Regions from separate parts of the Streptomyces sp. NPDC038200 genome, predicted to be linked through region 1. Evidence: riboswitches for the same ligand, from Rfam matches in the RefSeq annotation. Region 1 holds a riboswitch; each other region holds the start of a gene.
What was found. A riboswitch is a leader RNA that binds a small molecule or an ion and turns the genes downstream of it on or off. The one in region 1 is predicted to bind S-adenosylmethionine.
Positions count from the first base shown of each region.

Region 2: linked by a shared signal. The riboswitch ahead of ACZ7KF_RS27480 (aminotransferase class V-fold PLP-dependent enzyme) and the one ahead of thrC (threonine synthase) in region 1 are both predicted to bind S-adenosylmethionine.
Region 3: linked by a shared signal. The riboswitch ahead of ACZ7KF_RS07770 (amino acid ABC transporter permease) and the one ahead of thrC (threonine synthase) in region 1 are both predicted to bind S-adenosylmethionine.

Region 1 covers NZ_JBVJYH010000001.1:1,055,389-1,064,868, forward strand. The annotation lists gene ACZ7KF_RS04490 (NADH:flavin oxidoreductase) at 1-903, opposite strand, end outside; gene groL (chaperonin GroEL) at 1,116-2,738, opposite strand; gene ACZ7KF_RS04500 (cold-shock protein) at 3,099-3,302, opposite strand; gene ACZ7KF_RS04505 (MoaD/ThiS family protein) at 3,733-4,008, opposite strand; gene thrC (threonine synthase) at 4,005-5,288, opposite strand; SAM riboswitch class I at 5,306-5,462, opposite strand; gene ACZ7KF_RS04515 (glucosyl-3-phosphoglycerate synthase) at 5,618-6,571, shown strand; gene ACZ7KF_RS04520 (alpha,alpha-trehalose-phosphate synthase (UDP-forming)) at 6,646-8,085, shown strand; gene otsB (trehalose-phosphatase) at 8,073-8,939, opposite strand; gene ACZ7KF_RS04530 (DUF3263 domain-containing protein) at 8,976-9,200, opposite strand; gene ACZ7KF_RS04535 (ABC transporter substrate-binding protein) at 9,236-9,480, opposite strand, start outside.
Region 2 covers NZ_JBVJYH010000015.1:86,648-96,127, forward strand. The annotation lists gene ACZ7KF_RS27445 (L,D-transpeptidase) at 107-1,369, shown strand; gene ACZ7KF_RS27450 (response regulator) at 1,477-1,878, opposite strand; gene ctaE (aa3-type cytochrome oxidase subunit III) at 2,033-2,653, shown strand; gene qcrC (cytochrome bc1 complex diheme cytochrome c subunit) at 2,716-3,528, shown strand; gene qcrA (cytochrome bc1 complex Rieske iron-sulfur subunit) at 3,525-4,583, shown strand; gene qcrB (cytochrome bc1 complex cytochrome b subunit) at 4,580-6,217, shown strand; gene trpD (anthranilate phosphoribosyltransferase) at 6,339-7,403, shown strand; SAM riboswitch class IV at 7,484-7,600, shown strand; gene ACZ7KF_RS27480 (aminotransferase class V-fold PLP-dependent enzyme) at 7,744-9,108, shown strand; gene ACZ7KF_RS27485 (protein kinase domain-containing protein) at 9,237-9,480, shown strand, end outside.
Region 3 covers NZ_JBVJYH010000003.1:89,799-99,278, reverse strand. The annotation lists gene ACZ7KF_RS07810 (GntR family transcriptional regulator) at 158-853, opposite strand; gene ACZ7KF_RS07805 (proline racemase family protein) at 867-1,868, opposite strand; gene ACZ7KF_RS07800 (dihydrodipicolinate synthase family protein) at 1,880-2,776, opposite strand; gene ACZ7KF_RS07795 (FAD-dependent oxidoreductase) at 2,897-4,294, opposite strand; gene ACZ7KF_RS07790 ((2Fe-2S)-binding protein) at 4,287-4,589, opposite strand; gene ACZ7KF_RS07785 (NAD(P)/FAD-dependent oxidoreductase) at 4,586-5,746, opposite strand; gene ACZ7KF_RS07780 (putative leader peptide) at 5,876-5,998, shown strand; gene ACZ7KF_RS07775 (glutathione S-transferase C-terminal domain-containing protein) at 6,090-6,977, shown strand; SAM riboswitch class IV at 7,055-7,165, shown strand; gene ACZ7KF_RS07770 (amino acid ABC transporter permease) at 7,517-8,500, shown strand; gene ACZ7KF_RS07765 (amino acid ABC transporter ATP-binding protein) at 8,497-9,288, shown strand; gene ACZ7KF_RS07760 (ABC transporter substrate-binding protein) at 9,351-9,480, shown strand, end outside.

The DNA of each region.
Region 1 (9,480 bases):
GCCGACGCTGATGACCGGCTTGCCGGTGAGCTTCTTCGTCCAGCCGGCCAGGTTCAGGTCGGAGCCGTCGAACTCGGGCAGCCAGTAGCGGCGGGTGGAGGCGTGGAAGACGTCGACACCGGCCGCCGCGAGCGGGGTGAGTATGGCCTCCAGCTCCTCGGGGGTCTCGGCGAGGCGGGCGGCGTAGTCCTGCTGCTTCCACTGCGAGTAGCGGAAGAGGACGGGGAACTCCGGGGAGACCGCGGCGCGGACGGCGGCGACGACCTCCGCGGCGAACTTGGTGCGGGCCACCGGGTCGCCGCCGTAGGCGTCGGTACGGCGGTTGGTGCCCTCCCACAGGAACTGGTCGAGGAGGTAGCCGTGGGCGCCGTGGATCTCCACGCCGTCGAAGCCGATGCGCTCCGCGGCGGCGGCGGCCTCGGCGAACGCGGCGACGACATCGTCCAGGTCCGACTGCGTCATCGCCTTGCCGGTGGGCTCGGCGCCCGCGGTGACCAGACCGGAGGGGCCGACGGCGGGGGCGTCGGGGAAGGGCGGCTTGCCCTGGTTGCGGACCATGCCGATGTGCCACAGCTGCGGGACGATCGTGCCGCCGGCCGCGTGCACGTCCTCGGCCACCTTCGCCCAGCCCGCCAGCTGCTCCTCGCCGTGGAAGCGCGGGACGCGGTCGCTCTCGCCGGCCGACTCGTGGCCCACGTAGGTGCCCTCGGTGACGATGAGGCCGACGCCGGCGGCGGCGCGGCGCGCGTAGTACGAGCGCACGTCCTCGCCGGGGATGCCGCCCGGGGAGAACATGCGGGTCATCGGCGCCATCACGATGCGGTTCGGGACGGTGAGGCCGCCCAGCGTGATGGGGCGGGACAGGATCCGGGCCGCGCGGGAGGCGGGAGTCGTGTCGGTCACGTGGGGGGCTCCTCGTGCATGAAGTGGTCAACCGGCTGGTATGTGCGTGCGCATTGTTGCACCCACTGAAGTAACTGTGTACACGCGGCCCGGCATTCCGTTCCCCGCGAGAACCCGGGCGTGATCCCGGACACGCCCGAGGGCGGCACCCCCTGCCTGAGACAGGGAGTGCCGCCCTCGTACGGAAGGACTGCTGCCGATCCTCGGAAGGATCAGAAGTCCATGTCACCGCCCGGCATGCCGCCGCCGGCCGGCGCGGCGGCCTTCTCCGGCTTGTCGGCGATGACGGCCTCGGTGGTGAGGAACAGCGCGGCGATGGAGGCGGCGTTCTGCAGGGCAGAGCGGGTCACCTTCGCCGGGTCGATGATGCCCTCGGCGACCAGGTCGACGTACTCGCCGGTCGCGGCGTTCAGGCCGTGGCCCGGGGTCAGGTTGCGCACCTTCTCCACCACGACACCGCCCTCGAGGCCGGCGTTGACGGCGATCTGCTTCAGCGGGGCCTCCAGGGCGATGCGCACGGCGTTGGCGCCGGTCGCCTCGTCACCCTCGAGCTCCAGCTTCTCGAAGACCTGGGACGCCTGCAGCAGGGCCACGCCACCACCGGCGACGATGCCCTCCTCGACGGCGGCCTTCGCGTTGCGGACGGCGTCCTCGATGCGGTGCTTGCGCTCCTTCAGCTCCACCTCGGTGGCGGCACCGGCCTTGATGACCGCGACACCGCCGGCGAGCTTCGCCAGGCGCTCCTGCAGCTTCTCGCGGTCGTAGTCCGAGTCGCTGTTCTCGATCTCGGCGCGGATCTGGTTGACCCGGCCGCCGACCTGCTCCGAGGAGCCGGCACCGTCGACGATGGTGGTCTCGTCCTTGGTGATGACGACCTTGCGGGCGCGGCCCAGGAGGTCCAGGGTCGCGTTCTCCAGCTTGAGGCCGACCTCCTCGGAGATGACCTCGCCGCCCGTGAGGATGGCGATGTCGCCGAGCATGGCCTTGCGGCGGTCACCGAAGCCCGGGGCCTTGACGGCGACGGACTTGAAGGTGCCGCGGATCTTGTTGACGACCAGGGTCGACAGGGCCTCGCCCTCGACGTCCTCGGCGATGATCAGCAGCGGCTTGCCCGACTGCATGACCTTCTCCAGCAGCGGGAGCAGGTCCTTGACGGAGCCGATCTTGGAGTTGGCGATGAGGATGTAGGGGTCCTCGAGCGACGCCTCCATGCGCTCCATGTCGGTGGCGAAGTAGGCGGAGATGTAGCCCTTGTCGAAGCGCATACCCTCGGTGAGCTCGAGCTCCAGACCGAAGGTGTTGCTCTCCTCGACGGTGATGACGCCTTCCTTGCCGACCTTGTCCATGGCCTCGGCGATCAGCTCGCCGATCTGGGTGTCGGCGGCGGAGATGGACGCGGTGGAGGCGATCTGCTCCTTGGTCTCGACGTCCTTCGCCTGCTCCAGCAGGGCGGCGGAGACGGCCTCGACGGCCTTCTCGATACCGCGCTTCAGGGCCATCGGGTTGGCGCCGGCGGCGACGTTGCGCAGGCCTTCCTTGACCAGGGCCTGGGCGAGCACGGTCGCGGTGGTCGTACCGTCACCGGCGACGTCGTCCGTCTTCTTGGCGACTTCCTTGACCAGCTCGGCGCCGATCTTCTCGAACGGGTCCTCCAGCTCGATCTCCTTGGCGATGGACACACCATCGTTGGTGATCGTGGGGGCGCCCCACTTCTTCTCAAGGACGACGTTGCGGCCCTTGGGGCCGAGGGTGACCTTGACGGCGTCGGCGAGCTGGTTCATACCGCGCTCAAGGCCGCGCCGCGCCTCCTCGTCGAAGGAGATGATCTTGGCCATGGGAAGTGGTCCCTCCAGGACTGGGGGTGATTCCTTCGGACCGCGCCCGCGCCCGCGACGGACGGCTCGCTTGCCTCGTGGTTCCTTGCCCCACTTGGCCAACGGGCCTCACCGACCCGGTCCATCTGTCACTCTCACCTTCAGAGTGCTAACGCAATGATTAGCACTCGGCATGGCCGAGTGCAAGGCGCACCCGCGAAGCGGGGCCGTCCGGAGGCGGCCGTCGGACAGCCGGCGGGCACGGGAGGCCGAGGGGGCGCGGGGCGGCCGCCGGCCGTCCGCGACCCGCGGAGCGCGGGCACGGGCACGGGGAAGGGCCCGCACCCTGTGCGAGGTGCGGGCCCTTCGTGCAGAAAACGTTCAGGCGCTGAGGCGAACCATGTCGGCCTGCGGGCCCTTCTGGCCCTGCGAGATCTCGAACTCCACCCGCTGGCCCTCTTCCAGGGTGCGGTAGCCGTCCATCTGAATGGCGCTGTAGTGGACGAAGACGTCCGCACCACCGTCGACCGCGATGAAGCCGTACCCCTTCTCCGCGTTGAACCACTTGACGGTGCCCTGAGCCATGCCTAACTCCCCTATTACTGGCCCTTGCACAGATCCACACTTCGCGGACCCGGGTCAGACCTCACCCCCCATTTGTCGGGGGCGTGCGCCGGAACGCGTCGACCGCGGCTGAATGTATCTGTCCAACTGCCGTCTGCAACAGGTCAATCGGACGAGAATTCTGGACGCGAGCGGTCCGGAATCTGGTGAGAATTCGCCCGACTTCAGGGCAAGTCGGGCTCCACAAAAGCCACAAATGCCGCAGAGAACCCGCACACTTTGGCTACTTCTTGTCGGGCGAGCGGCATGAATCCAGGGCCCGCGACCCGAAGGTCGCGACCGTGTTCCCCAACTCTACCGCGCTCAATCACACAGAATTGCCCCCTCCGCTTCTCTCACGGAGGGGGCAATCCGTTGAACAATCGGTAACCGATGTTACCGAAGGTAATGATCAGCCGCCGGCGACGGCCGGAATGATCGAAACACCGGCGCCGTCCGGCGTGGCGGTCTCCAGACCCTGCTCGAAACGGACGTCGTCGTCGTTGACGTAGACATTGACGAACCGGCGCAGCTTGCCCTGGTCGTCCAGGACACGGGCGGCGATCCCGGTGTGGTTCTTCTCCAGGTCCTGGATGATCTCGGCGAGGGTGCCGCCCTCGGCGGTCACCTCGGCCCGACCGCCGGTGTAGGTGCGCAGGATGGTGGGGATGCGAACGGTCACGCTCATGCGAGGCCAGCCTCTCGGAAGGAGTCCAGGGTCGGGCGGATGGTGGCGGTGAGGCCGGTCCCGGCCACCGCGTCCAGGGTCTTCAGGCCGTCGCCGGTGTTGAGGACGACCGTGGTCTTCGCCGGGTCCAGCACGCCGTCCTTCAGCAGCTTGCGGGTGACGCCGACGGTCACCCCGCCCGCCGTCTCCGCGAAGATGCCCTCGGTGCGGGCCAGCAGCTTGATGGCGTCCACGACCTCCGCGTCCGTCACGTCCTCCACGGCACCGCCGGTGCGGCGCGCGATGTCCAGGACGTACGGACCGTCGGCCGGGTTGCCGATGGCCAGGGACTTGGCGATGGTGTTCGGCTTCTGGGGGCGGACCACGTCGTGACCGGCCTTGAAGGCGGTGGACACCGGGGAACAGCCCTCGGCCTGCGCACCGAAGATCTTGTAGGGCTTGTCCTCGACCAGGCCCAGCTTGATCAGCTCCTGCAGCCCCTTGTCGATCTTCGTGAGCTGGGATCCGGAGGCGATCGGGACCACGATCTGGTCGGGCAGCCGCCAGCCGAGCTGCTCGCAGATCTCGTACGCCAGGGTCTTGGAGCCCTCCGCGTAGTACGGCCGCAGGTTGACGTTGACGAAGCCCCAGCCCTCGCCGGCCGAGTCGCCGATCAGCTCGGAGCAGAAGCGGTTCACGTCGTCGTAGTTGCCCTCGATGCCGACGAGCTCACCGCCGTAGACCGCGGCCATGACGACCTTGCCCTGCTCCAGGTCGTGCGGGATGAACACGCAGGAGCGGAAGCCGGCCCGGGCGGCGGCGGCGCCGACCGCGCCGGCCAGGTTGCCGGTGGAGGAGCAGGAGAGCGTGGTGAAGCCGAAGGCGCGCGCGGCCTCCAGGGCCTGGGCGACGACGCGGTCCTTGAAGGAGTGCGTCGGGTTTCCGGAGTCGTCCTTCACGTACAGACCGCCGGTCACACCCAGTTCGTGCGCCAGGTTGTCGGCCTTGACGAGCTTGGTCCAGCCCGGGTTGATGTTGGGCTTGTCGGCGACGTCCGCCGGCACCGGCAGCAGCGGCGCGTACCGCCAGATGTTCGCCGGGCCCGCCTCGATGCGGCGGCGCAGTTCCTCGGTGTCGTATCCGGAGAAGTCATAGGCGATCTCCAGCGGACCGAAACACTCCTCGCAGGCGAACACGGGCCCGAGGGGCACCCGATGCCCGCACTCGCGACAGCTCAGGGCTGCGGCGGGACCGAGGTCGACGGTGGAGTCGCTGGTGGTGGCAACTGTCTGCACAGCCATGGAGGCGAGGCCCTTTCTCCTCATCTTCCTCACGACGCGTTTCGCCGTGAGACGGATTTGGCACCTTCCCTAGCCGGGAGCCTCGCGAAAACGATCAGAACTGATCTACGAGAACCGACTGGAGGGTTGCCGGGGCTTCATCGGGCCGTGTCCCTCTGCCCCTCTGGATGAGCGGTATTCGGTTGTGGACGCGCGCGACCCCCGACATGCGATGGTCACCGGCGTTGTTCAAGACTGTAACCGAAGGCCAGGACAGTTGAGATAGTCGTCCGAACCGCGAGATGGGTCACACGGTGACGTGTGGTCGTGACAGTGAGGAGCCGCCGACCGTGCTGGAAGAAGTCGAACACTGGCTGAGCACCCGCTCCTGGTCCGTGGCCGATCGCCCGCTGCACCACATCGTGGCCGCTAAGCAGCGCACGGGCCGGACCATCAGTGTCGTCCTGCCCGCGCTCAACGAGGAGGAGACGGTCGGCGACATCGTCGCCGTCGTCCGGCACGACCTCGTGGAGCAGGTCCCGCTCGTCGACGAGATCGTGGTCGTGGACTCCGGCTCCACCGACCGCACCGCCGAGGTCGCCGCGCGCGCCGGCGCCCGGGTCGTCCACCGCGACGACATCCTGCCCCGCCTTCCGGCCGTCCCCGGCAAGGGCGAGGTGCTGTGGCGCTCGCTGCTGGTGACCAGCGGCGACATCGTCTGCTTCATCGACGCCGACCTGCGCGAGTTCTCCTCCGACTTCGTCTCGGGGATCGTCGGCCCGCTGCTCACCGACCCGGACGTCGATCTGGTGAAGGCGATGTACGACCGCCCGTTCACCGGCGCCCCCGGCGCGTCGGGCCAGGGCGGCCGGGTCACCGAACTGATGGCCCGCCCGCTGCTGAACATGCACTGGCCGCAACTGGCCGGGTTCGTGCAGCCGCTGGGCGGCGAGTACGCGGCCCGCCGCTCCCTGCTGGAGCAGCTGCCGTTCCCCGTCGGCTACGGCGTGGAGCTGGGCATGCTGGTGGACGCGCTGCACCTGGTCGGCCTGGACGCGCTGGCCCAGGTGGACGTGGGCGTGCGCAGGCACCGGCACCAGGACGGGCAGGCGCTCGGCCGGATGGCCGCCGCCATCTACCGCACGGCCCAGCTCCGGCTGGCCCGCGGCCATCTGATCCGGCCCGCGCTGACCCAGTTCGAGCGGGGCGAGGACGGCTTCGAGCCGCGCACCTACTCGGTGGACACCGAGGAGCGTCCGCCCATGGTGGAGATCGCGGAGTACGCCGACCGGAAGGTGGCGTGAACCGGCCGTATACGGTCTGCTCCCGCGGCGGGCCGTACGTTTGAGCGTTTCCGGACCGGGCTAGGTTGAGGACCATGGCTTCCACGCAGGGTGCTCCCGAGAGGGCTCAGGTGCTGGTCGCGTCCAACCGCGGCCCCGTCTCCTACCAGGTGGGCGAGGACGGCTCACTGACCGCCAGGAGGGGCGGCGGCGGGCTGGTCTCGGGACTGTCCGCCATCGGGTCGGACACGGACTCCGTCTGGGTGTGCGCCGCGCTGGGCGACGGGGACCGGGCGGCGGTGCGGCGCGCGGACGGCGGGCTGCTGCCGGCCGAGGAGACCGGCGGACAGCGGGTGCGGATGCTCGACATCGACGCGACCGTGCACGCCGAGGCGTACAACGGCATCGCGAACTCGGTGCTCTGGTTCGTCCACCACATGCTCTACCAGACCCCGCTGGAGCCCGTCTTCGACGCGGAGTTCCGGCGGCAGTGGGCGTCGTACGAGGCCTACAACCGGGCGTTCGCCGAGGCACTGGCCGAGGAGGCCGCGCAGGGCGCCGCGGTGCTGATCCAGGACTACCACCTGGCGCTCGCCCCCCGCATGCTCCGCCGGCTCCGCCCCGACCTGCGCATCGGCCACTTCTCACACACCCCGTGGGCTCCGCCGGACTACTTCCGCCTGCTGCCCGACGACATCGCGGCCGAGCTGCTCAGCGGCATCCTGGGCGCGGACCGGGCGGCGTTCCTCACCCGGCGCTGGGCGGACGCGTTCACGGACTGCTGTCACGCGGTGCTCGGGCCCGGCATCCCGTCCGGCACCCGGATCGGGGTGCACGGGCTGGGCGCGGACGCGGACTTCCTGCGCAAGCGGGCCCACGAGCCCGATGTGGACGAGCGGATGACGGCGCTGCGCGAGGAGATCGGACCGGGGCGGAAGACGATCGTCCGGGTGGACCGCACCGAGCTGTCCAAGAACATCGTGCGCGGGCTGCTGGCGTACGAGCAGCTGCTGGAGGACCATCCGGAGTGGCGGGAGCGGGTCGTCCACGTGGCGTTCGCGTACCCCTCCCGGCAGGACCTCGCGGTGTACCGCGACTACACCGCGCAGGTGCGGCGGGTCGCGGACGAGATCAACGAGCGGTACGGCACGGCGGACTGGACGCCGGTGGTGCTGCATGTGAAGGACGACTTCGCCCGCTCCCTGGCCGCGTACCGGCTGGCCGACGTGGCGCTGGTGAACCCCATCCGGGACGGCATGAACCTGGTCGCCAAGGAGGTCCCGGTCGTCTCGGACGAGGGCTGCGCGCTGGTGCTGTCGCGGGAGGCCGGGGCGTACGAGGAGCTGGGCGAGGACGCGTTCACGGTGAACCCGTACGACATCGCCGGTACGGCCCGGGCCCTGCACGAGGCGCTGACGCTGCCGGCGGCCGAGCGGGCGGAGCGGTCGAAGCGGCTGGCTGCCGCCGCGACCGCGCTGCCGCCGGCCCGGTGGTTCCTGGACCAGCTGAACGCGCTGACCGCTCAGCCGAGCTGAGCCGCCAGCGCCGAGAGCAGGTCCACGACCCCCTCCGGGCCGTTCACCACCAGGTCGGCGCGTTCCGCCAGTTCGGTGACCTCGGTGCTGCCGCTGCAGATCAGCAGGCCGGGGGTGCCGTCGGCGCGGAGTTCGTCGATCGCGGCGAAGGCGGGCAGGTCGCCCAGGTCGTCGCCGGCGTAGACGACGCAGCCGGCGCCGACGGCACGGGCGTGGTCGAGCAGGGCCACGCCCTTGTCCATGCCCGGCGGGCGCAGCTCCAGGACCATGCGGCCGGGTTCGACCATCAGGCCGTGCCGGGCGGCGAGGTCGGCGAGGGGGGCGCGCAGCGCCTCGAACGCGGCCTGCGGGTCGGCGGCGCGGCGGGTGTGGACCGCGAGCGCCCGGCCCTTCTCCTCGATCCACGTGCCCTCCGCGGCGCCGACGCGTTCGAGCAGCGCCAGCAGCTCGGCGCGGACGGCGGCGACGCCCGGGTGCGGGGGCGGCGCGGTGACCGTGCCGGTGGCCGCGTCCCAGCGTTCGGCGCCGTAGTGGCCGAGGACGGTGAGGTGCTCCAGGCCGGGGGCGCCGGCGAAGCCGCCGTACCGGACCGCCACCTCGGGCGGGCGGCCGGTGATCACGGCGACGGAGGCCACCTTGGGGGCGAGCGCGGCCAGCGCGGGGACGGTCCGGGGGTGGGCGCGGGCCTGCTCGGGGTCGGCGACGATGGGGGCCAGCGTGCCGTCGAAGTCCAGGCCGATCAGCGCGGAGCGCGGCCGGGCGAGCAAGGCGGCCAGTCCGTCCCGGCCGGCTCGGGTGCCCGGAATCGGCAGCGGGTGCAGGGGATCCGTCGAGTCCGTCGTCTGGGTGCCCATACGGCGACCCTATCCACGAGGACCCCGGTCCACTCCTCAGCGCTCGGCGCGCCGGGCCTCCCGGATCCGACGCAGCCGGTTCACCGTCACCGGGTCGTGGGCCAGGGCCCGCTCGTCGTCCAGCAGGGCGTTGAGGAGCTGGTAGTAGCGGACCGGGGCCAGGCCCAGCTCCTCCCGTATCGCCCGTTCCTTCGCGCCGGCGCCGGAGAAGCCCCGGCGCTCCAGCGCGAGGATGGCCTGCTCGCGGGTGCCCAGTTCCATGGGAGCCACGGTAGCGCCGGGCACCGACAGCCGTCCTAGCCGGCGTTGCTGCTGTCGGCCGCGGTGGCCGTCGACTGGAGCCGGGTCAGGACGCCGGAGGGGCTGCCGCCGGGGGCGACCGCCTGGCCTATGTTCTGCTTCACGGCCGCGCTGACCGCCGCCCAGGAGGTCTTGCCGACCGGGTACAGCTCGGAGGTGGGGAGCTGGTCCAGGAAGGGGTGCAGGGCCTTGTCGGTGGCCGCGTCCGAGGCGCTCATGGCGTTGGAGGCGGAGCTGGTGA
Region 2 (9,480 bases), on a different contig from region 1:
CGGCGCGGTCCGGGACGTCCGGCGTGTCCGTCCTTTGCCGGAGCACCGTTCCCCCGAACGAGTTGCCCGGCGCGCCGGTCGGCTCTCCAGCTCATAGCGTGATCACATGAACCACACTCCGCGGACCCGCACCGTCGTCAGCTGCACACTGCTGGTGATCGCCCTCGGCGCGGGCGTCACCGCTTGCGGTTCGGACGGCAACCCCCTGTCGGCCAGGCCGTACGACGCGGCGGACCAGATCTCCTTCAACGGCCCCACCGAGACGGGGAAGCGGGCCGACCCGGACAAGCCCCTGGAGATCACCGCCGAGAGCGGTGAGGGCCGTATCACGGACGTCACCGCCCAGGACTCCACAGGGCGCTATGTGGCGGGCGAACTCGCGGCCGACGGCAGCCGTTGGCACAGCACCTCCCCGCTGGCCTCCAACGCCCACTACACGGTCACGGTGAGCACCGAGGACGAGGACGGGGCGCCCGGCCGCAAGGTCCTCGCGTTCGACACCAGCGAGCCCACCAGCAAGAAGCGCCTGAACGTCACGTTCGGGCCGGGGAAGGGGACTTTCGGCGTCGGGCAGCCGATCACGGCCCAACTCGACCAGGAGATCAAGGACAAGGCACAGCGCGCCATCGTCGAGCGTGCCCTGCGAGTGGACTCGGTGCCGGCCGTGCAGGGCTCCTGGTACTGGGTGAGCGACAAGGAACTCCACTACCGCCCCAAGGAGTACTGGCCCGTCCACGCGACCGTCCAGGCGCACAGCAACCTGGACGGCATCCGGATCAACGACCGGCTCTGGGGCGGCGCGGCCAAAGCGGTGAAGATCACCATCGGCGACCGGGTCGAGGTCGTCACGGACGCCGCCGCGCACCAGCTCACGTACTACAAGAACGGCCAGCAGATCGAGCAGATCCCCGTCACCACGGGCAAGCCCGGCTTCGAGACCCGCAACGGGGTCAAGGTCGTACTGGAGAAGCAGTACTTCGTACGGATGCGCGGTACCACCGTCGGCATCGCCGAGGGCACCTCCGACTCCTACGACCTGCCGGTCTACTACGCCACCCGGGTGACGTGGTCCGGCGAGTACGTCCACGCCGCCCCCTGGTCCGTGGGCTCCCAGGGATACGAGAACGTCAGCCACGGCTGCACCGGTATGAGCACGTCCAACGCCGAGTGGTTCTTCGACAACATCCGCGAGGGCGACATCGTCAAGGTCGTGAACTCCGCGGGCCAGACCATGGAGCCCTTCGGCAACGGCTTCGGCGACTGGAACGTCGACTGGGCGAAGTGGCGTACGGGCAGCGCCCTCTTCAACGGCCGGCCGGACGGCCCGGCACCGGGGGACGCGCTGAGGATCCAGCCCGTGGCGCTGTGAGCGCGCCGGAGGGGCGCGGGGCCCTGCCCGCCGTGCGGCTGCCGCCGCGCGGGCGCGACCGGCCACACCGGACCGCCGGTCGCACAGGTGCCCCGCGCCCCGGGCTCCTAGGCGCTCAGCAGCCTCTTCCGGCGCAGCAGAGAGGCCAGCGAGGCGGCGAACTCCACCGGGTCCACCGGCAGGGTCACCGCGGCGTCCGCCCGGCTCCACGTGGCCAGCCACGCGTCCTGCGGCCGGCCCATCAGCAGCAGCACCGGCGGGCAGTTGAACACCTCGTCCTTGATCTGCCGGCACATCCCCATGCCCCCCATCGGCACGGCCTCGCCGTCCAGCACGCAGACGTCGATGCCGCCCTTGTCCAGCTCCCGCAGCACCGCCTCCGGGGTCGCGCACTCCACGAACTCCACCAGGGGCACGTCCGGAGCCGGCCGGCGCCCGGCGGCCAGCCGTACTTGCTCGCGGGTGGTGGAGTCGTCGCTGTAGACCAGCACCGTGGCGGTCGGCTGCATTGTTCCTCCGAGACGTCAGCGTCGTACGGACAGGACGGACAGGGCCGTTTGGGCGGATGTTACTCCCATGAACACCACGTCAACACCGGTATGGCGGGTGGCAACACTCCGAACGGCACCCCCCGGAGTGAGCGCGAGATAAGCGACCGACATAATGTCGGTCGTGGCGACAGCAACGACAGTAGAAACCGGGCACGCGCACCCGTCGGTCAACCGGCCGAACCTCACCAGCGTCGGAACCATCATCTGGCTGAGTTCCGAGCTGATGTTCTTCGCGGCCCTCTTCGCGATGTACTTCACCCTCCGGTCGGTGACCGGACCGGTCCACTGGAAGGAACAGGCGGAGGCACTCAACGTGCCCTTCTCCGCCACGAACACCACGATCCTGGTGCTCTCCTCCCTCACCTGCCAGCTCGGCGTGTTCGCGGCCGAGCGCGGCGATGTGAAGAAGCTCCGTGGCTGGTTCATCCTCACCTTCATCATGGGTGCGATCTTCATCGGCGGTCAGATCTACGAGTACACGGAGCTGGTGAAGAAGGACGGCATCTCGCTGTCCTCCGACCCGTACGGCTCGGTGTTCTACCTGACCACCGGCTTCCACGGCCTGCACGTGACGGGCGGTCTCATCGCCTTCCTGCTGGTCCTCGGCCGCACCTACATGGCCAAGAGGTTCACTCACGAGCAGGCGACCGCCGCCATCGTCGTGTCCTACTACTGGCACTTCGTCGATGTCGTCTGGATCGGCCTCTTCGCCACGATCTACCTGATCAAGTAGCCGGGACCGCTCCCGCACATCCAGAAGCACCGACGCAGAAGATCCTGACACCGGGGTAATCCGTGAAAAAGCTCTCCGCACGACGACGCCATCCGCTGGCGGCGGTCGTCGTCCTACTCCTCGCGCTGGCGGCCACTGGGGGGCTGTACGCCGCGTTCGCGCCCGCGGGCAAGGCGCAGGCCGATGAGACCTCCCAGTCCCTGACCATCAAGGAGGGCAAGAAGCTCTACGCTGTCGGCTGCGCCAGCTGCCACGGCACCGGTGGCCAGGGCTCCTCCGACGGTCCGAGCCTCGTCGGCGTGGGTGCCGCCGCTGTCGACTTCCAGGTCGGCACCGGCCGTATGCCCGCCGCCACCTCGCAGGGCGCCCAGGTCCCGAGCAAGAAGAACATCTACACGCAGGCCCAGATCGACCAGCTCGCCGCGTACGTCGCGTCGCTGGGCGCCGGTCCGAGCGTGCCCACCAAGGAGCAGTACGGCCCCGCGGGCGCGGACATCGCCAAGGGTGGCGAGCTGTTCCGCACCAACTGCGCGCAGTGCCACAACTTCACCGGCAAGGGCGGCGCCCTGACCAAGGGCAAGTACGCCCCGAGCCTGGAAGGTGTCGCTCCCAAGCACATCTACGAGGCCATGCAGACGGGCCCGCAGAACATGCCGTCCTTCCCCGACACCACGATGTCGGAGAAGAACAAGAAGGACATCATCGCGTACCTGAACGCGGTCAACGGCAGCCAGACGGAGAACCCCGGCGGCCTCGAGCTGGGCGGCCTCGGGCCGGTCACCGAGGGCCTGTTCGCCTGGATCTTCGGCCTCGGCGCACTGATCGCGGTCGCCGTCTGGGTCGCCGCTCGGACCGCAAAGGCCAAGAAGTCATGAGTAGCCAAGACATTCCAGAAGAGAACCTGCCCGCTGAGCAGGACCACGCACATGGCGCGGTAGGGGTCGCGGACGAGGAGAACCCGTTCGCCGACCCGGGGCTGCCGCCGCACGAGCACCGGATCCAGGACATCGACGAGCGGGCCGCCAAGCGGTCCGAGCGCATGGTCGCCCTGCTGTTCACGGTGTCGATGCTGGCCACCATCGGCTTCATCGTCTCGTACCTGGTGATCCCGAACGACAAGTCGATCTTCGTCTTCCCGATCGGGCACATCAGCGCGATGAACTTCGCGCTGGGGATCACCCTCGGTGTGGCGCTGTTCTGCATCGGCGCGGGTGCGGTCCACTGGGCCCGGACCCTGATGTCCGACGTGGAGGTCGCCGACGAGCGGCACGCGATCGCGGCCTCCCCCGAGGTCCGCGCGAAGGTGCACGCGGACTTCAAGCTGGGTGCCAAGGAGTCGGCGCTCGGCCGCCGCAAGCTGATCCGCAACACCATGTTCGGTGCGCTGGCCCTGGTGCCGCTCTCCGGTGTCATGCTGCTCGGCGGTCTCGGCCCGGCGCCGGGGACCAAGCTCCGCCACACCCTGTGGGCCAAGGGCAAGCGCCTGGTCAACATGAACACCAACGAGCCGCTGCGTCCCGAGGACGTCGCGGTGGGCTCGCTCACCTTCGCCATGCCCGACGGCCTGGAGGAGACCCAGGAGGACTTCCAGAACGAGATCGCGAAGGCCGCCCTGATGATCGTCCGGCTCCAGCCGAACAACATCAAGGACAAGCGCGAGCTCGACTGGTCGCACGAGGGCATCGTCGCGTTCTCGAAGATCTGCACCCACGTGGGCTGCCCGATCTCCCTGTACGAGCAGCAGACGCACCACGTGCTGTGCCCGTGCCACCAGTCCACCTTCGACCTCTCCGACGGTGCCCGAGTGATCTTCGGCCCCGCCGGCCACGCCCTGCCGCAGCTGCGCATCGGTGTGGACAGTGAGGGTTACCTCCAGGCGCTCGGCGACTTCGAGGAGCCCGTCGGTCCTGCATTCTGGGAGCGCGGATGAGTACTGCACCCAACGAAGAGTCCCGCTCCCGCGGGAAGGCTCCGGCCGGCGAGCGGATCGCCGACTGGGCCGACGGCCGGCTCGGGATCTACTCCCTGGCCAAGGCCAACATGCGCAAGATCTTCCCCGACCACTGGTCGTTCATGTTGGGCGAAGTGTGCATGTACAGCTTCATCATCATCATCCTGACGGGTGTCTATCTGACGCTGTTCTTCCACCCGTCGATGAACGAGGTGGAGTACCACGGCTCGTACGTCCCGCTCCAGGGACAGCTGATGTCCGAGGCGTTCAGCTCGACCCTGCACATCTCCTTCGACGTGCGCGGTGGTCTGCTCATCCGGCAGATCCACCACTGGGCGGCGCTGATCTTCCTCGCCGGCATGTTCGTGCACATGATGCGCGTCTTCTTCACCGGCGCGTTCCGCAAGCCGCGTGAGATCAACTGGCTGTTCGGCTTCCTGCTGTTCGTCCTCGGCATGTTCACCGGCTTCACCGGTTACTCGCTCCCGGACGACCTGCTCTCCGGCACCGGTGTCCGCTTCACCGAGGGCGCCATCCTGTCGATGCCGATCGTCGGCACCTACATCTCGATGTTCCTCTTCGGAGGCGAGTTCCCCGGCCACGACTTCGTCGCCCGGTTCTACTCGATCCACATCCTGCTGCTGCCGGGCATCATGCTCGGCCTGATGGTGGCGCACCTGATCCTGGTCTTCTACCACAAGCACACGCAGTTCGCGGGTCCCGGCAAGTCCGAGAAGAACGTCGTCGGCATGCCGCTGCTGCCGGTCTACATGGCCAAGGCCGGAGGCTTCTTCTTCCTGGTCTTCGGTGTCATCGCGGCCATCGCGGCGGTCGCCCAGATCAACCCGATCTGGGCCATGGGTCCCTACCGTCCGGACCAGGTGTCCACGGGCGCCCAGCCCGACTGGTACATGGGCTTCGCCGAGGGTCTGGTCCGCTACATGCCGGGCTGGGAGATCAACTTCTGGGGCCACACGCTCGTCCTGGGCGTGTTCATCCCGCTGGTGCTCTTCGGTCTCGTCCTGGCGGCGATCGCGGTCTACCCGTTCATCGAGTCCTGGGTCACCGGCGACAAGAGCGAGCACCACATCCTGGACCGCCCGCGCAACGCCCCGACGCGTACCGCGTTCGGTGTCGCCTGGGTGACGGTCTACATGGTCGGCCTGGTGGGCGGTGGCAACGACCTCTTCGCCACCCACTTCCACCTGTCGATCAACGCGGTCACCTGGTTCGTCCGGATCTTCTTCTTCGCCGGCCCGGTCATCGCGTTCATCGTGACCAAGCGGATCTGCCTGGGTCTGCAGCGTCGCGACCACGACAAGGTGCTGCACGGTCGCGAGACCGGCATCATCAAGCGCCTGCCGCACGGTGAGTTCATCGAGATCCACGAGCCGCTCAGCCAGGAGCAGCTGCACACCCTCACCGCGCACCACCAGTACGAGCCGGCCGAGATCGGCCCGACGGTCGACGAGAACGGTGTCGAGCGCAAGGTGACGGCGTCCGAGAAGCTGCGCGTCAAGCTCAGCAACGCCTACTACGGCGAGGACAACCAGATCCCGAAGCCGACCGTCGAGGAGTACAAGGAGATCACGAGCGGCCACGGCCACCACTGATCCCCGCGTCGCCACGCCACGCAGAAGGGCCCCGTCCGTACCCCGGACGGGGCCCTTCGCCGTGCCGGGGGATGGATAGGGTGGTGTCCGACGAAGCAGGAACCTGGACAAGGAGCGGCTGATGAGCGCTGTGACCCCCGCTGGAGGCGACACCGCGGCGGGCCGCTCCTGGCCCGTCCTGCTGAACGGTCTGCTGGACGGCCGGGACCTGTCCGCGGACGACACCGCCTGGGCGATGGACCTGATCATGCGCGGGGAGGCGACCGACGCCCAGATCGCCGGGTTCATGGTGGCGCTGCGGGCCAAGGGCGAGACGGTCCAGGAGATCGCCGGACTCGTCCGGACGATGTACGCGCACGCCAACGTGATCGAGGTGCCCGGGCCGGCCGTCGACATCGTCGGCACCGGCGGCGACGGCGCCAAGACGGTGAACATCTCCACCATGTCCTCGATCGTCGTCGCGGGCACGGGCGCCAAGGTCGTCAAGCACGGCAACCGCGCCGCGTCCTCGGCCTCCGGCTCCTCCGACGTGCTGGAGAAGCTCGGGATCAACCTGAACCTGACCCCGCGGCGGGTCGCCGAGGTCGCCGAGGAAGCCGGCATCACCATCTGCTTCGCGGTGCGGTTCCACCCCTCCCTGCGTCATGTCGCCCCGGCCCGCGCGCAGTTGGGCATCCGGACCACCTTCAACGTGCTCGGTCCGCTGACCAACCCGGCCCGGGTGCGGTCGCAGGCCGTCGGTGTGGCCGACCCCCGGATGGCGCCGATCGTCGCCGGTGTCCTCGCCGAGCGCGGCAACTCCTCCCTGGTCTTCCGGGGCGAGGACGGTCTGGACGAGCTGACCGTCACCGCTCCCTCCCGGGTGTGGGTGGTCCGGGACGGCAAGGTCACGGAGGAGATCTTCGACCCCCGGGACGTCGGCATCGACCTCGTCCCCGTGGACGCCCTGCGCGGCGCCGACGCGTCCTACAACGCGGAGGTCGCCCGCAGACTGCTGGACGGCGAGCGGGGGGCCGTACGGGACGCCGTCCTGCTGAACTCGGCGGCGGCGCTGGTGGCCCTCCGGCCGACGGACGCGCCCCTCGCCGAGCAGCTGCGCGCCGGCATGGCGCAGGCGGCGGAGTCGATCGACTCGGGCGCGGCCAGGCGCACGCTGGACCGCTGGGTGGCCGTCAGCAACGCCTGACCCCGTCCCGGCCGACGAGCGTCCCGCGATCCGGACACGGGTTGCGGGACGACGATCATTTCGCGTACGTTCCTGTACCAGGTCATGAGTGACAGTCATCAGGCCCCGGCCGACTGTCCGGCAACCCTCCGTCCGTGGCGGGGTGCCCCGGGTGAAGACCAGGCCGTAGGCAGCGAGGTCTACGGCAAGCGCGGACCCCTCGCGCGCTGTCGAGCGCGGGACCAGGGGTCCTGGTCGTCGAGGGAGCCTTCCGTGAGCAAGCGAATGCGTTAGGGCCGCAGAGCCCCGCCTCCGCACACCCCTTTCTCTCTTTCTCGTATTCCTCTCACGGGAGTTCGCCATGTCTGTCTCCACCGCTGCCGCCGACCAGTCTGTTTGTGCCCCTCTGTCCGTTCTGGGCCGGGATGTCACCGTGCCGCTGGTCACCGGCGGCGAAGTCACCTACGCCGCCCTCGACTACGCGGCCAGCGCCCCCGCACTCCAGCGCGTCTGGGACGACGTCGCCGCGTACGCCCCGTACTACGGCAGCGTCCACCGCGGTGCCGGCTACCTCTCGCAGCTCTCCACGGACCTGTTCGAGAACGCCCGCAAGGCGGTCGCCGAGTTCCTCGGCTGCCGCCCGGGCGACCAGGTCGTCTTCACCCGCTCGACCACCGACTCCCTCAACCTCCTGGCCCGGGTGATCCCGGCCGACTGCCAGGTCTTCGTCTTCGAGACCGAGCACCACGCCTCCCTGCTGCCCTGGCAGGACGCGAAGGTCACCTACCTCAACGCCCCGCGCACCCCCCGGCAGGCCGTGGAGACCCTGGAGCGGGCCCTCGCCGACCGCGACCCCCACGGCCCCGCCCTGGTCTGTGTCACCGGCGCCTCCAACGTCACCGGCGAGCTGTGGCCGGTGCGCGAACTGGCCGCCGCCGCACACGCCCACGGCGCCCGGATCGTCCTGGACGCCGCCCAGCTGGCCCCGCACCACCCCGTCGACATCGGCGACCTGGACGTCGACTGGGTCGCCTTCTCCGGCCACAAGCTGTACGCCCCCTTCGGCTCCGGTGTCCTCGCGGGCCGCGCCGACTGGCTCCAGGCGGCCGAGCCGTACCTCGCGGGCGGCGGCGCCAGCCGCAAGGTGACCCGGCGCACCGACGGGGGAGTGGACGTGGAGTGGCACGAGAGCGCCGCCCGCCACGAGGCCGGTTCCCCGAACGTCATCGGCGCCTACGCCGTCGCCTCCGCCTGCAAGACCCTCACCGAGGCCGGCTGGGACACCCTGGTCGCCCGCGAGCAGCACCTGATCAGCAAGGTCCGCGAGGGCCTCGCCGCGGTCCCCGAGGTGAGGATCCTCTCCCTGTTCGGCGACGACGCCCCGCGCGTCGGCGTCATCTCCTTCGTCGTCGAGGGCTGGAACAGCTCCCACTTCGCCGCCGCCCTCTCCGCCGAGTACGGCATCGGCGTCCGCGACGGCCTCTTCTGCGCCCACCCCCTGGTGCGCACCCTGCTCGGCACCGACCCGCAGACCCAGGGCGAGTGCGGCGCCCCCGAGGCGGCCCCGGGGGAGAAGTCCCTCAACGCCATCCGGGTGAGCTTCGGCGCGGGCACGCCGGACGAGCACGTCGAGCGCTTCGTGAACGCCGTCGGGGAACTGGTCGCGCAGGGCGCGCAGTGGACGTACAGGACGGAGGACGGCCGCTGCGTCCCGGCGGTCGGCTGAGCCGCCGGCGCGCGGGGAACGGCGCGCGGGGCCACCGGCGTCGCGCACTCGCCGTACCTCCGTACCCGGCGGCCGACGAGGCGCATATAACCTCCCCCTGACACCACATCGGACAGGGGGACCCCGGAGTGCAGCCGTTGCGCGCAACCGACCCGCGCCACATCGGCCCGTACGAAGTCCTGGGCAGACTCGGTGCGGGAGGCATGGGCGAGGTGTATCTCGCCGCGTCCCGCACCGGGCTCAGGCTCGCGGTGAAGGTCGTGCGCACCGAGCACGCCGAGGACCGCACCTTCCGCGCCCGCTTCCGCCACGAGGTGCGCGCCGCCCAGACCGTCGGCGGCGCGGGGACGTACGCCGCGCGGGTCGTGGACG
Region 3 (9,480 bases), on a different contig from region 1:
GGGACGGGGCCCATGGTCGGGGATGCGTCGATCTGACGCAAAATCGCCGTTCGTTGTCCCGTACAAGGCCCTTGATCACGCAAAAAGCCCCGTCCCGCGACCCCTGTGCCGCCAGATGTGCGGCGCTGTCCGGGGTGGCGCGCAGTGCCGGACGCGGTCAGTCCGGCGACGCCCACAGGCTGCGCACATGCCCCAGATGCCGGGTCATGATCGCGTGCACGGCCTTGCCGTCCCGCTCCAGCAGGGCGTCCAGCAGCTCCAGGTGCTCCTCGGCGGAGGCCAGCAGCCGGCCCGCCTCCACCAGCGCGGTCAGGCCGTACAGACGGGAGCGTTTGCGCAGGTCGGCCACGACCTCGACCAGATGGGCATTGCCCGCGAGAGCCAGCAGACCCAGGTGGAAGCGGGTGTCGGCCTCGACGTAGGCGATCAGGTCACCCGCCACCGCGGCGGTGACGATCTCCCGGGCCGCCGGGCGCAGCGCCTCCAGCGAGACCCGGTCGGCCGTGCGGGCCAGGTCCACCACCGTGGGTATCTCGATGAGCGCCCGGACGTGCGTGTACTCGTCCAGCTGCCTGTCGGAGACGGCGGTGACCCGGAAGCCCTTGTTCGGCACGGTGTCGACCAGCCCCTCCTTGGCCAGGTCGAGCATCGCCTCCCGCACCGGCGTCGCCGAGACGCCGAACCGGGCGGCCAGGGAGGGGGCCGAGTAGACCTCGCCCGGTCGCAGCTCGCCCGCGATCAGGGCGGCGCGCAGGGCGTCCGCGACCCGCTCGCGGTAGCTGCTGCGCCGGCCGCCGAGCCGGGGCAGCGCGGGCATCTCCGCCCCCGGCGTGTTCTGTGCCATGTCACGCATCACCGGGGTGAGTCTAGAGGACGAATCCTTCCGGGAACGGATCGGTGGGGTCCAGCAGATACTGCGCCGTCCCGGTGATCCACGCGCGGCCGGTGAAGCTGGGCAGCACGGCGGGTACCCCCGCGACCTCCGCCGTCCCCAGCAGCCGCCCGGAGAAGCGGGTGCCGATGAACGACTCGTTCACGAACTCGGTGCGCAACGGCAGTTCACCGCGCGCGTGCAGCTGCGCCATGCGCGCGCACGTCCCCGTACCGCACGGGGAGCGGTCGAACCAGCCCGGGTGGATGACCATCGCGTGGCGGGAACGCCGGGCCGTGGCGCCGGGAGCGTGGAGGTGGACGTGGTGGCAGCCGCGGATCGACGGATCCTCGGGATGCACCGGCTCCTCCTGCTCGTTGATCGCGCGCATCAGCGACAGGCCCGCCGCCAGGATGTCGTCCTTGCGGGCACGGTCGAAGGGCAGCCCGAACGCGTCGAGCGGCAGGATCGCGTAGAAGTTGCCGCCGTAGGCGAGGTCGTAGGTGACGGTCCGGCCGTCGGGCAGGGTGATCGTGCGGTCCAGGCCGACGGCGAACGAGGGGACGTTCCGCAGCGTCACGTGCCGGGCGGCGCCGTTCTCCACCGCGACCTCGGCGACCACCACCCCCGCCGGGGTGTCGAGCCGGATGGTGGTCACCGGCTCCACGACCTCCACCATCCCGGTCTCGACCAGCACGGTGGCCACACCGATCGTGCCGTGCCCGCACATCGGCAGACAGCCGGAGACCTCGACGTAGAGCACCCCCCAGTCGCAGTCGGGGCGGGTCGGCGGCTGGAGGATCGCGCCGCTCATCGCGGCGTGGCCGCGCGGCTCGTTCATCAGCAGCCCCCGGACGTGGTCCCGGTGCGCCCGGAAGTGCAGCCGCCGCTCGTTCATGGTCGCGCCGGGGACGGTGCCGACCCCGCCGGTGATCACCCGGGTCGGCATGCCCTCGGTGTGCGAGTCGACGGCGTGCAGGACGAGCTTGCTGCGCATGGTGCGGCTCCCTACGCCAGGCCCGCGGCGACGGCCTTCTCGGTGGCCGCGCGGACCGCGGCCTCCTGCTCCGGCGGCAGGGGGACGCGCGGCGGGCGCACCGGGCCGCCGTAGCGGCCGACGACGTCCATGGAGAGCTTGATCGCCTGGACGAACTCCACCTGGGAGTCCCAGCGCAGCAGCGGGTGCAGCTGCCGGTACAGGGGGAGCGCGGTGCCGAGGTCACCGGCCACCGCGGCGCGGTACAGCTCCGCCGAGGCGCGGGGGAGCGCGTTGGGGTAGCCGGCCACCCAGCCCTTGGCGCCGGCCACCGCCAGCTCCAGCAGGACGTCGTCGGCGCCGATCAGCAGGTCCAGCTCCGGGGCGAGTTCGGCGATGCGGTAGGCGCGGCGGACGTCTCCGGAGAACTCCTTCACGGCGTGCACGAGCCCCTCGCCGTGCAGCCGGGCGAGGAGTTCGGGCACCAGGTCGACCTTGGTGTCGATCGGGTTGTTGTACGCCACCACCGGCAGGCCCGCCTTCGCCACCTCCGCGTAGTGGGCGAGGACGGACCGTTCGTCGGCGCGGTAGGCGTTGGGCGGCAGCAGCATCACCGACGCGCAGCCGGCCTCGGCCGCCTGCTCCGCCCAGCGGCGGGCCTCGGCGGAGCCGTACGCGGCGACACCCGGCATCACCCGCGCCCCGCCGATCGCGGCCACGGCGGTCTCCACCACCCGGGCGCGCTCCTCGGGGGTGAGCACCTGGTACTCGCCGAGCGAGCCGTTGGGCACGACGCCGTCGCAGCCGTTCGCGACGAGCCAGGAGCAGTGTTCGGCGTAGCGGTCGTGGTCGACGGAGAGGTCCGCGCGCAGCGGGAGGGCGGTGGCGACGAGGATGCCGCGCCAGGGACGGTTCTGCGGGTCGGTCATGGTGCCCCCATCAATGGAGTGTGACATATCACTGACTGACTGACTGACTGACTGACTGGACTGGATTGGACTGGGCCGGGCCGGGCCGGCTGACCGGTTCGGCGGGCCGCGGTGATGCGCTCAGTCCGTTTCGGGCAGGGCGGCGAGCACGCCGAGCGGCACCGGCCGGGCGAACGGCCTGCGGCCCGCGGTGAGCGGGCATCCGGTCAGACCCGCCACTCCGGGCGCGCACATCCGGCCCTGGCACCAGCCCATTCCGGCCCGGGTGAGCAGCTTCACGGTGCGCAGGTCCGTGGCGCCGAGCGGGTCGACGGCCCCGCGCACCTCCCCGGCGGTGACCTCCTCGCAACGGCACACCACCGTCTCGTCCGAGACCCGGTCCGCCCAGCCCGGCGGCGGGACGTACACGGTGTCCAGGGCCGCGGCGAACGTCCGCAGCCGGGTCCTGGTCCGGGCGGCGGCGGCCCAGCCGCGGGGGTCGGGGGCGATGCCGTGCAGCCGGGCGGCGGCCGAGCGCCCGGCGATGTGCCCCTCGGCGAGCGCGAGCCCCGCTCCGCCGACGCCGGTGGCCTCCCCGGCGGCCCACACGCCGGGCACGTCGGTGCGCTGCTCGGCGTCGACGCGTACGGCGACGCCGGACAGGGTGCAGCCCAGGGTCTCGGCGAGATCGGTGTGCGGCAGCATGCCGTGGCCCACGGCGAGGGTGTCGCAGCGGACACGGCGGGCGCTGCCGGGCCGGACGCGCCCGGCCCGGTCCAGCGCGGCCACCGTGACCGCCGTCAGCCGGTCGGTGCCGTGCGCCGCCACGACGGTGTGCCGGGTCAGGGTCCGTACGCCGTGCCGCAGCAGCCGTGCCGCGTACCCGGCGCCCTCGGCGAGTTTGCCGGGCTGACCGGCCAGGGCGGGGGCCCGGCGCAGCAGCGCGGCGGGACCGGCGGACTCGACCAGCGCGGCGACCCGGGCACCGGCCGCGGCGAGCCCGTCGGCCACGGGCAGCAGCAGCGGCCCGGTCCCGGCCACCACGGCCGTCCGGCCGGGCAGCACCAGGCCGCCCTTGAGCATGGCCTGCGCGCCGCCCGCCGTGACGACCCCGGGCAGTGTCCAGCCGGGGAAGGGCAGCACCCGCTCGTACCCGCCGGTGGCGAGCAGCACGGCGTCGGCGCGGACGGTGACACCCTCCTCCTGAGCGGGACCGCGCAGCGCGTGCACACCGAAGGCCCCGGAGCCGGTGTCCCGTGCCACGCACCACACATGGTGATCCGTCAGCTGCTCGATCCGGCCGGCGGTCCGCTGCCGGTCGAGGCCGTCGCGCAGCCGCTCCCAGGTGCGCCACTGGTGGTGCAGGGCCTGCGGCCGGCGCGCGCCGAGAGCGGCGGCGGGCTGCCGGTAGAACTGTCCGCCCGCCTGGCCGGCCGCGTCCACGAGGGTCACCCGGACACCCCGTGCGGCCGCCGCCAGGGCCGCGGCGAGGCCGGCCGGGCCCGCGCCGACGACGGCGAGGTGCGGTCGCTCAGTCATCGTCCCGGCCCGTCCCTTCCTGCGTACGAATCGCGTCCCCCGGCCGCACCGGCACCAGGCAGGCCCGTTGCCCGGGGCGGTCGTTGACGGTCACCAGGCAGTCGAAGCACACCCCGATCCCGCAGAACACCCCGCGGGGGCGGCCGGTGCCTCGCGTGCTGCGCCAGGCCGGGACACCCGCCGCCCACAGCGCCGCCGCGACCGTCTGGCCCGGCAGCGCCGTCAGCGGTCGGCCGTCGAAGGTGAGGCTGAACGCCTCGCCCGGCCGGGCCCGGGCCAGCTCCAGCGGATTCACGGCGTGCCGCCTTTCTCGGTGTCGAACCGCTCCGGCCGGAACGGCGTGAGATCCAGTTCGGGCGCCTTTCCGGCGAGTGCCCGCGCGATCAGCCGCCCGGTGCCGGGGGCGAGTCCGATGCCGGCACCCTCGTGCCCGCAGGCGTGGAACAGGCCGGGCACCCGCGGGTCCGGGCCGATCGCCGGCAGGTGATCGGGCAGATACGGCCGGAAGCCCGCGTACGTCCGCAGCGCGCGGACCCGTTCCAGGAACGGGAACAGCCCGATCGCCCCGGCGGCGAGCGCCCGTACCGCGGGCAGCGACAGCGAACGGTCGAAGCCCACCCTCTCCCGGGTGGCGCCGATCAGCACCGGTCCCGCGGCCGTGCCCTCCACGACCGGCGAGGTGCGCAGGGCGGCCGAGTCGCTGGCGACGTCGGCCACGTAGTCCGCGGCGTACACCTTGTGCCGGATCCTCCGCGGCAGCGGCTCGGTGACCAGGACGAAGCCGCGCCGGGGGAGTACCGGCAGCCGGGCACCGGCCAGCGCCGCGAGGGCGCCGCCCCAGGTGCCGGCCGCGTTCACCACCGCCGGCGCGTGCAGGTCGCCCCGGTCGGTGCGGACCCCGCGCACCGCGCCCTTCGCCGTCCGCAGCACCCCCGTCACGGTCCGGCCGGTGTGCAGGGCGGCGCCGGAGGCGCGGAGCAGGTGGGCGGCGGCCAGCGCGGGCATGACCTGGGCGTCCTGGGGATAGCGCACCCCGCCCGCCATGCCGGGAGCCAGCTGGGGTTCGAGGTCGTGGAGCCGGTCCTCCTCGACCGGTTGGACCGTGACGCCGGCGGTCCGCTGGGCGGCGGCGAAGTCCCGCAGCGCGGCCAGGGCGCCGGGCGTCGGGGCGACCACGAGGCCGCCCTTGGGCTCGTACTCGATCGCGGGGCCCAGCTCCTTCGCCAGGCCGGCCCACAAGCGGGCCGACAGCAGGGCGAGTTCGAGTTCCGGGCCCGGCTCCTTGTCGGAGACGAGGAGGTTGCCCTCGCCCGCGCCGGTGGTGCCGCCGGCCACCGGGCCCCGGTCCACCACCCGGACGTCGAGGCCGGCGCGTGCCGCGTACAGCGCACAGGCCGCGCCCACCATTCCGGCTCCGACGACCACGACATCGCAGGTCAGTCGCTTCGTCACGGCAGTACTATGTCACATGTTCCCGTCGCTGAGGAGACCCCCGATTCCCAGGCGTGGACGCCCCCTTGACGTCGTACGGAGCCCGATCGACACTCCAGGGAGGGAATCCTAGTGAACAGGTAGGGAACCATGACGCGCCTCGAGACGGGCACCGGCCGCACGGGCCGGACGCCGTTGCGCGCCCCCCTGCTCACCTCCCGCCGCCACATCGACCTGCAGCGCGTCTGCAGCGCGATCAGCCGCCACCGCTGAAGCGGGCCCCTCCGGCTCGGCCCGCCCGTCCGCCCGCCGGCCCCGCCCGCTCCGGTCCGCCCGTCCGTACACCCACGCCCCGGGGAGACGCATGTCCATCACTCCGCTCGCCGCCGTCCCGTCCGTCCGCCGCGCCACCCCCGTCTTCCGCGGCCGCATCGGCCGGGACGCGCGCAGCGGCCACTACGCCGTGCCGCACCGCTACCGGCTCCATCTGTCCACCGCCTGTCCCGACGGGCTGCGGCTCGCCATCGGGCACAGCCTGCTCGGCCTGGACACCAGCTGTCCGGTCACACTGCTGCCCGCCGTCCCCGACGGCCCCGGCGGCGGCCACGCCGCGCTGCGCCCGCTGTACGAGGCGAGCGCCCACCACTACACCGGCCCCGCCCTCGCGCCCGTCCTCAGCGACGACTGGTCCGGACGCATCGTCAGCACCCACGCCCCCGACATCCTGCGCGACCTCGACCGGTTCCGGGGCGACGGCCGTGCCCGCCTGTACCCCGCCGGGCTGGAGTCCGTGATCGAGGCCGTCGAGCGGATGTGCGCCGAGGGCATCGAGGAGGCCGCACAGCGCGCCGGGCGGGCCGGAGCCGACGCCGCCGAGCGGGCCGCCGCCCTCGACGTCCTGCTGGACACCCTGGGCCGGCTGGAGCGGCGGCTGAGCGGAGACGAGTATCTGGCCGACGACCGGCTCACCGCCGCCGACATCGAGCTGTGGACGGCCCTGGTGCAGCTCGACACCGTCCACCGCTGCCATCTCGACGCCTCCGCCGTGCACCGCATCGCCGGCCATCGCGCCCTGTGGGCCTACGCCCGCCGGCTGGCCGCCCACCCGGCCTTCGGCCGCCGGCTCGATCTCGACGGCATCGCCCGCCGTCACCACGGCCGTTGCCAGGGCCTGGAAGCCGCCGGAGCCGCCGTCCAGATCCTGGACTGGGCGGCCCATGCGACGGACGCCCCGGACGTTCCTCGCAGGTGAGAGCGGGTCATCGACGTCCATCGAGTGGACGGCCGTTGACATTCGAACGGGCAACTGCCTTACTTACGGCTCAGAACGGTCATGAGCGTCAGCGCCAAGCCCTGGCTGGCTGACCGGCAACCCTCGCGTCGCGGTGGGGTGCCCCAGGTGACGACCGGACCGGACGACGTTTTCGGTAAGCGCGAGGCCCCCCGGGGCCGGAACAGTGACAGGTGACGCCATGTACGCAGCTCCCAGGACGGCCGTGAGCCGCCCCCAGGGCTGCGTACCGTCGTACGCCGCTCTCCTCGTCGCCGACCGCGCCGTCGATCTGCTCCGCGTGAACAGCGCACTGTGTACCGCATCGGGCTCTGCCCGCTGTCAGGGCTGACGTCTCCTCCCAGCCCCCGCGTTCCCGCCGCACACCCTCCGCCCGGTGTGCCGTTGTCCGCCCAGCCCCCGGTTCCGCGCGTGCCCGTGCGCCGCCTCGTGCCCCCGTGCCGACGCGGCCCGCCCGCCCGTCCGCGTCCCCGGGGTGTCCGATTCCGCCGGAGCCCCTCATGAGTGAACCCCCAGGCGCCGCCGTCTCCCTCGCCGAGGCGCCGACATCCACCGACACCCCGTCAAGACAGCTGACCGCCCAGCGGGTTCAGCCGCTGCGCCGGCCCGGCCGGTGGATCGTCACCGCCGTCGTCCTCGTCCTCGTCGCGCAGATCCTGCACGGACTGGTCACCAACCCCTTCTACCAGTGGGACCGCTTCCGCTACTGGTTCCTGCGCCCGACCGTCCTCGACGGCCTCGTCGTCACCCTCGAAGTCGCCGCGTTCAGCGCCGTGCTGGGCCTCCTCGGCGGCATCCTGCTGGCACTCGGCCGGCTCTCCGGAAGCCCGGTGCTGCGCGCGGTCAGCTGGACGTACACCTGGCTGTTCCGCTCCATACCGCTGATCGTCGTGCTGATCTTCCTCTACAACTTCAGCGCCCTGTACAAGACGCTGAGCCTCGGTGTGCCCTTCGGACCGGCCTTCGTCAGCTTCGACGAGTCGAAGCTGGCCACCGACATGACCATCGCCGTCATCGGGCTCAGCCTCAACGAGGCGGCCTACGCGGCCGAAGTGGTCCGCGGCGGCGTCCTCTCCGTCGACCAGGGACAGCACGAGGCGGCCGCCGCGCTCGGCCTGCCCCGGGGCTACCAGTTCCGCAGAATCGTCTTCCCGCAGGCCCTCAGGTCCATCACCCCGAACTACGTCAACCAGCTGATCGGCCTGATCAAGAGCACGTCCCTGGTCTTCTACGTCTCCCTGCTCGACCTGTTCGGGTCGGTGCAGTCGATGGGCAACACCTACCCCGGCGACGTCGTGCCGCTGCTGATGGTCGCCACCGTCTGGTACCTGATCCTCACCAGCGCCGTGTCCGTCGTCCAGTTCTACGTCGAGCGGTACTACGCCCGGGGCGCCACGCGCTCCCTGCCGCCGACCCCGCTGCAACAAGCCCGGGCCGGACTGGCCGAGCTGCGGGCCCGGCTGCGCAGGGAGGCCGCCGTATGACCACCGCCCGGATCCTGGAGAAGACCGCTCCCGCCGCACTCGAGGTGCACGACGTCCACAAGTGGTACGGCACCCACCGCGTGCTCGACGGCATCGACCTGACCGTCCGCCCCGGCGAGGTCACGGTGATCCTCGGCCCGTCCGGCTCCGGCAAGTCGACCCTGCTCCGGGTCGTCAACCACCTGGAGAAGCCCGAGATCGGCCACGTCAGCGTGGGCGGCGAGCTGATCGGGGTGAAGCGGCACGGAGGACGCCTGAGGGAGCTCAGCGAGCGCGCCATCCTCGCCCAGCGCAGCCGCATCGGCTTCGTCTTCCAGAACTTCAACCTCTTCCCGCACCTGACCGTCCTCGACAACGTCGCCGCCGCCCCCGTCGCCACCGGCAGGCTGAACCGGCCGGCGGCCCAGGGACTCGCCCGCGAACTGCTCGAACGCGTCGGACTCGGCGACCGCACCGGCGCCTACCCGCGGCAGCTGTCCGGCGGTCAGCAGCAGCGCGTGGCCATCGCCCGCGCGCTCGCCCTGCGGCCCGGCATCATCCTCTTCGACGAGCCGACCTCGGCGCTCGACCCCGAACTCGTCGGCGAGGTGCTGGCCGTCATCAAGGACCTCGCGACCAGCGGCACCACGCTCGTCATCGTCACCCACGAGATCGGCTTCGCCCGAGAGGTCGCCGACCGGGTCGTCTTCATCGACGCCGGCCGGATCGTCGAACAGGGCCCGCCCGGCCAGGTGCTGGACAACCCCCGGCACGAACGGACCCGGGACTTCCTCAGCAAGGTCCTCTGACCCTCCCGGCCCGCTTCCGCCCGCCCCGCCCGCAGTAGAACTCCCGAAGGACAAGGACAGCCATGCCCAGCCAGTTCTCCCGACGCAGCCTGATACGCGGACTCACCGCGGCGACCGCGACCCTCTCCCTCGCCGGCGGGCTCGCCGCCTGCGGCGGAGACACCGACGCAGCCACCACCACCGAGTCGGCCG